Regions from separate parts of the Sphingomonas sp. Leaf38 genome, predicted to be linked through region 1. Evidence: riboswitches for the same ligand, from Rfam matches in the RefSeq annotation. Region 1 holds a riboswitch; the other holds the start of a gene.
The links. Region 1 has a riboswitch for thiamine pyrophosphate ahead of thiC (phosphomethylpyrimidine synthase ThiC). Riboswitches for the same ligand answer to the same signal wherever they lie in the genome.
Positions count from the first base shown of each region.

Region 2: it holds a riboswitch for thiamine pyrophosphate, as region 1 does, so the genes downstream of both, ASE88_RS02980 (TonB-dependent receptor) here and thiC (phosphomethylpyrimidine synthase ThiC) in region 1, are expected to answer to the same signal.

Region 1 covers NZ_LMLD01000004.1:61,349-64,757, reverse strand. The annotation lists gene thiC (phosphomethylpyrimidine synthase ThiC) at 1-1,517, opposite strand, end outside; TPP riboswitch at 1,557-1,664, opposite strand; gene ASE88_RS00475 (outer membrane protein) at 2,038-2,916, opposite strand; gene ASE88_RS00470 (ferritin-like domain-containing protein) at 2,996-3,409, opposite strand, start outside.
Region 2 covers NZ_LMLD01000009.1:141,041-144,449, reverse strand. The annotation lists gene ASE88_RS02980 (TonB-dependent receptor) at 1-1,796, opposite strand, end outside; TPP riboswitch at 1,889-1,998, opposite strand; gene ASE88_RS02975 (hypothetical protein) at 2,140-2,361, opposite strand; gene ASE88_RS02970 (UPF0149 family protein) at 2,827-3,409, opposite strand, start outside.

The DNA of each region.
Region 1 (3,409 bases):
TCGGCGGCGTGGGCGGCTAGCTTGTAGGTCACGACGCCGACTTTCACGTCGTCGCGATCCGGCAGGCCGAGATGCTCCTTGGGCGTGACGTAGCAGAGCATCGCGGTGCCGTACCAGCCGATCATCGCGGCGCCGATGCCGCTCGTGATGTGGTCGTAGCCGGGGGCGATGTCCGTCGTCAGTGGCCCTAGGGTGTAGAAGGGGGCTTCGCCGCAGACTTCGAGTTGCTTGTCCATGTTCTCCTTGATCTTGTGCATCGGGACATGGCCGGGGCCTTCGATCATGACCTGGACGTCGCTCTTCCACGCGCGGTGGGTGAGTTCGCCGAGTGTGTAGAGTTCGCTGAACTGCGCTTCGTCGTTCGCGTCGGCGATCGAGCCGGGGCGCAGACCGTCGCCGAGGCTGTAGGCGATGTCGTACGCCTGCATGATCTCGGTGATCTCGTCGAAGCGCTCGTAGAGGAAGCTCTCCTTGTGATGGCTGAGGCACCATTTCGCCATTATCGAGCCGCCGCGGCTGACGATGCCGGTGACGCGTTTCGCGGTCATCGGGATGTACGCCAGCCGCACGCCGGCGTGGATCGTGAAGTAATCGACGCCTTGTTCCGCCTGCTCGATGAGCGTGTCGCGGAAGATCTCCCAGGTGAGGTCCTCGGCGACGCCGCCGACCTTCTCGAGCGCCTGGTAGATGGGCACGGTGCCGATCGGGACGGGCGAGTTGCGCAGGATCCATTCGCGCGTGTCGTGGATGTTGCGGCCGGTGCTGAGGTCCATCACCGTGTCGGCGCCCCAGCGGATCGACCAGACGAGTTTGTCGACTTCGGCGGCGACGTTGCTGGCGACCGCCGAGTTGCCGATGTTGGCGTTGATCTTGACGAGGAAGTTGCGGCCGATCGCCATCGGTTCGGATTCGGGGTGGTTGATGTTGTTGGGGATGATCGCACGGCCGCGGGCGATCTCGTCGCGGACGAACTCGGGGGTCACGAAGTCGGGGATGCTCGCGCCGAAGCTCTCGCCGTCTCGAACATAGTCCTTGAGCATGGCGCGGCCGAGATTCTCGCGCGTGGCGACATATTCCATTTCCGGGGTGATGATCCCCCGTCGCGCGTAGTGCATCTGGCTGACGTTCTGGCCTGGCTTCGCGCGCAGGGGCCGCTTGATGCTGCCGGGGAATTGCGGGACCCCGCCCGAGCGGTCGGGGCCGAGCTGGCCATTGTCCTCGGGGCGGATTTCTCGGGCGTCGTAGGATTCCACGTCACCTCGGGCCTCGATCCAGCCCCGGCGGAGTTGGGGGAGGCCGGCGTTGATGTCGATCGTCGCGCGCGGATCGGTATAGGGGCCGCTGGTGTCGTAGACGCGCAAGGGAGGCTCGGCGCAGCTCGGGTCGAGGACGATCTCGCGCATCGCGACGCGGACGTCGGGGCTCGACGGGACCGCGACGTGAATTTTGCGCGAGCCGCGGATCGGGCCGGTGGTGACGCCGATGTCGGTAGTGTTGGACTGCGTAACGACGGCCATGCGCGTGCTCCTAAAGGTCTCGGAGCAAGGCTTGCGGTTCTGTGGCGACCGCTCCCTCCCTCCGCCGGTATCAACCGGATCAGGTTCAGCGGGTCGAAGGCTCCTGCCTTCCTCTCAAGCGCGGACTAGCGCTCCCCCGGGGTAGCGCGAGCATAGGCGGCCCGAGGTGGCGTGCAATGGGAAATTTGGGGGCTTGGGTCGACCGGGGCTGGCTCTTGCGATCCTCCCCCGCCAGAGGGAGGTGGATGGCGCATGCCAAACGGAGGGCGAGGTAAGGGAAAACCTCGGTCACATGTCCTCCCCCTCCGTCGCCTTCGGCGCCACCTCCCCCTGCCGGGGGAGGATTGAGGTTGTGCAGACAAGGGAAAGGCCGCTGCCCTGTCGGGGCAGCGGCCTTTTCGGTGTCGTGTAGTAGTAATCGCCCCTCCCCGTTCGTGCCGAGCGCAGTCGAAAGACCCTTGCACGTGGGGCTTACCCTTCGACTTCGCTCAGGGCGAACGGGGATCGAAGGTGCGCTACCTCAGAACCGGAAAGAAACGGTGCCGCGCAGCGAGTGCCAGCGAAAATTCTCGTCGCTGCGGCGGAAGGTGGTGCCGGTGGTGTTGGGCGCCAGCACGAACGGGTTGTTCGCCAGCAGGACCGGGCTGCCGGCGAGCGTGGTGCCCGCGGTGACCAGCACGCGGGCGTCATCGTCCTTATACTGGTGATAGGTGTATTCCATCCCGATCGAGATGTTCCGGGTCAGCTTCTGCTCGATACCGCCGCCGCCGACATAACCCCAGCGCTTGTCCGAGCCGGTCGCCGCAAACGCGTTGGCGGTGTTGGTCGTGAAGAAGAGATTGTCGATCTTGGCATAGCCGGCGCCACCGGTGGCGTAGAACAGCGTGTTGCGCGCTGCGAGGCCGGCGCGGGCGCGAACCGACCCTTCCCACTTCAACTTGCGCGCCATCGTGTAGCTGGCGGGCGTGGTCGAGAAACCGGCGACGCTGTCGGTGATGTCGGACTTGCCAAATTCGCCGACCAGGCCGACCACGAACGGGCCGCTCTGCACGTCGAAGCCGGCGCGGCCATAATAGGACCAGCCGTCATCGTCGTTGCGGCAGCCAAAATCGACAACCGCAGTGCGGGCGGAGCCGTTGCAGAAGCCCGGCGAGAAGGCGTTAGCGCCGGTTATGGTGTTGACGCTGTCGTTGAAGTTGCCGTCGCCGTTGCGATCGAACAGGATCGACGAGCCGACATCGTTCGGCTGGACGTCGTAACCGCCGGCCGCGCCGATATAGAGGCCCGAGAACGGCTTGCTGTCACGGTCGTTCGTCATGTCCTGCGCGGCGGCGGGAACGGCAAAAATGCCCGCGGTGGCGAGACCGGCGAGCATGGTAAGCGTCGTGAAGTGTTTCATGGTCATTCCCCAAAACAAGGATCGCGGCGCTCCTGAATGCGCCGCGATCCGAGGTTTCTGTTTCAGTCCGTAACGGCGATCACGCGTTGGCGCCGCTGGTCCGAAGTGCATCAGTGCGATTGTTGGTGCCGTTGGGGAAGAAACCCCCGCCGATCCGTGCGGTGCTGGTCAGATAGGCGATGTTGTGCACCTGCGCGATCGACCGGCTATAGGCCAGGCCGTTGGCGTCGGTCGGCACGATGTTCGAGATCGTCGGATCCGACCCGGTGATGCCCTGGTCGATGTCGCCGATCACGCCGGTCGCGCTGTTGGTGACGGTGCCATCCAGGCTGTCGCGTGCGTCGCTGATCTGGCCCGCAATCGTGCGCAGCGACGGTGTATCCAGGCCCTTGCGGTACAGGATCGTGCGGATCAGGCCGGCGTGATAGGCCTCTGCCGCGAGGATGCCGGCGGCGGCCTCGAGATAGGTCTTGTTGGCGATCAGCGCCGCTGC
Region 2 (3,409 bases), on a different contig from region 1:
ACACCAGCGACCGGGCGGTAGTCGATCTCCGCATCCACGCCGTACGAGGTCTGTCCGCCAGCATTGATCGTGGCGTTCACCTGTGCCCCGCCCTGGTCGACCACGGTCGCGAGTTGGCGGTTGCGGAATGTGTAATGAAAGCCCGTCGCCGAGACGGAGAGCTGCTCGCCGATGAAGCGGTAGCCGATCTCCTGCGAGACCGAATATTCGTTCTTGAGTGCGTTCGTCCCCTGCACGACCACCGCGCCACCGGCGTAGCTGTTGTAGAGCGTGAATTCATTGGGGGTGCGGAAGTTGGTGGTGATGTTGGCGAACAGCTGCTGGCGGTCGTCGAGCCGGTAATGGATCGCCGCGCGGGGCAGCGCCGCGAAGCTGTTGTTGCGCACTCTGTTTTGCGGCCCGGGCAAATAGTTATGCCCATTGCGCAGCACGGTCACGCCCTTGAATCCGGCGTCGACCGTGAGCCGCGGCGTCAGCGCGATGCTGTCGGCAAGGAAGAAGGCCTTCGTCACGGTAACGGTGCGCTGGTTCTCATAGGCAAGCAGGCGGCCATCGGCGGTGCGGATCGCCTTGGCGCGATAGCCCCAGCGATCGACCGGCTGCCCGTCCGCATCGATCGAGGTGTATGATTGCGTGACACGGTCTGTGCCGTAGTCGAACCAGAGCCCGGCCGTGAGCGTGTGCATGCCGCTGTTCAGCGTCAGCTTGCCGACGTTGCCGACGCGCATCTGATCGCCGGTATAATTGCCGAGCACGGTCGCCATGCCATCGACCGCGCCGGGGAGGGTAATCGGCTGGGTCAGTTCATCGGTGCCGAGAAAATTTCCCTCGGTGGTCAGCTGTGTCCCGTAGGGCGAGTTGCCGTAACCAAATTGAAGATAGGTAGTGGTGTCGAGCACCAGCCGGTCGGACAGAACCAGGTGGACCGGCGCGGACGCGTAGAGATTGCGGAAGGGTGCACGGTACAGACGCCAATAGTTGGTATTCCCGGCGGTGTAGCGCGTGTCGTAGTTAAAATTGCGACCCCGCGCGGTCCATTCGGCAAGCGTCGGGCTGGGGTAACTCGACGAGTTCGCGTCGTTATACGACAGCGCGAGGCTGGCGCGGTTGCCGGCGCCCCATTCGTTGAGCAGCTTCGCGTCGACATGCTGGCGCGTATCGTAGCCGGCACCGCGCCAATTGTCGGCGCGGGTGTTCGAATAGGACAGGAAGGCTTTCAACCCGGTATTGCCGATGGTGCCGCTATCGACGCGGAAAAAGCCGCGCCGCGCCGCATAGCTACCTAATGACAGGTCGACGAGCGCGCCGGGACGCGCCTTCGGATCGTCGAGCGCGAGCGACAGCAGCCCGCCGGCCCCGCCAAGCGTCGGTGAGTCGATATCCACCGAGCCTTGCGCCAGCGAAATCCGCTTGAGGTTCTCGGGATCGGCGAACTGCGATGGGTAGGCGTAGTAATAGCCGATGTCGTTCTGCGGCGCGCCCTCCATCAAGACGCCGATCTCGTCCTGGCCAAGGCCGCGCAGCGTCAGGCTGGAGCTGGTCGAGAGGCCGTATGGATCGCTCGACGCGACATTGGCGCCGGGGAGCAGCGTCACTAACTGGAACGCGTTGAGAGTCGGCGCCTGTTTTACGATGAAGTCGGCGGAGATCGCGCTCTGCGCACGCGGCACCTTCTGGTCGGGGAGCAGACCGGCGGGGTCCTGTTTGCCGACGACGCGGATCTCAGTCGGCGCGTCTGGGTCAGCGGCGACCTGCGCTGCGGCCGCGGATGTGATGAGCGTGGCCGAGAGCGCCATAACGACAGCATGCCCCCGCGCCCGATGCTGCGACGCGACGATCAAAACCATAAACCAAAAACGCTCACATCCACTCCAATCGGAGGGACGACGGGCCAGCCGCAGACCCTCCCTACGCCGGTATAAGCCGGATCAGGTTCAGCGGGTCATGGGCTGCAGCCCACCTCTCAGCCGCGCATCAGCGGCCCCCCGGGGAAGCCATCGCTTAGGCGGTCGATGCGGGCGTGGAAAGCGCTATCGGCGCAGGTGGCTGGCAACCGACGGAAATCGATGTCGATATGCCCTTCGGTACACGATGTCGGAACGAGGCGGCGGCAAACGCGCCGCCCCGTTCGCTCGCTCATCAGCTATGTGCGCGAGCCGCAGCCTTTTGCGCGCGGGCCTGCTTGGCATAGTGATGATGCGCGATGACACAGCCGGCGGCCGCGCCTATCACCGCATGCCCCTTGCCGACGAAATGGCCGCCGACGCCGCCCGCCGCGGCACCACGAATGCAGCCCTTGGCGATCACCGGCGAGGCCGACATCACGAGCAGCGGAAGCGCGAACAAAGGGGTAAGACGCATCCCAGTTTTCCTCTTAGACAGGGTTTGGACAGGAGATACCTGCGAGGCCCTGCCTGCGTTCCGTGAGAAATCGTTCATCTTTGGCGCATCCCAATAGCGCCTCTGGGTAGACTCGCATCTCTACAGGAGATTGATCCGCCGAGCCTGACCTTGCGCGGCCGCCGCAGTATCTCATTATTGCGCGCGGCGAGCGCGAATGGTTGCCGCCGGCAGAACGATCGCTGTTCACGTCGAAGAGCGCTGCGCAAATTGCGACCGTGACCTTGGGTCGTGCCCATGCTGCGGCGAGTCGGACGGCGAGGCGGGCGCCGACGCGTCCGGTCCCGCTCAACGCGAAGTCGTGGAGAATGACGAGGATCGATGCGGCGGGTGTGGCGGCGCGGTCAGCGTCGACGACGCCGTGATGCCAAGCATTGGTGCAGCATTACCGGAGACGCGACCGCGACCGTTGCCTTGTCCGCAACCCTATCCACAGCACCGCTTCGATTTCTTGCCCGAACCACAACGACAGGGATCGTTCCGGCCGATCCTGGTCGGTATCGACTTGATCGGCATCGCCAAGGCCGCACTGCCCGCGCGCATTCCGGCGCCGTGCAACCGCGCAATCAGGTCGACCAGATCGGTATGGGCACGCACTTCAAGGTCGTTGATCGCCAAACTGTCGAGCGACGTATCGTTGCGAGCGATGCCGATCAGCACCGACACTTGCGCCAACGCGTCTGCGACGTCGTCTTCGCCAGCGGCCAAGGTCGCCCATATTGCGGGCCGCAATGCCATCGCTTCGGCAAACCCGTCGATCCACAACTCCCAGAGAACGTCGCCATTGCGCTCGTCGATGTCGAATAGGGGCTGAGGCTTGCCGCGGCTGAGATCGCGAACGATCTCGGTGCAGCGGGCGGTGATCGCATCGACGAACCACTGGACATCGAGCGGGTCCTCGAATGGCGGACCGCTGCCGTCGTCGATACCCCAGACGCCCTGCAACCACTCTGCCTGCGGGATTGGCTCTGGGCACAGCAGTACACCGGTCAGGAACCCGTCGAGTTCG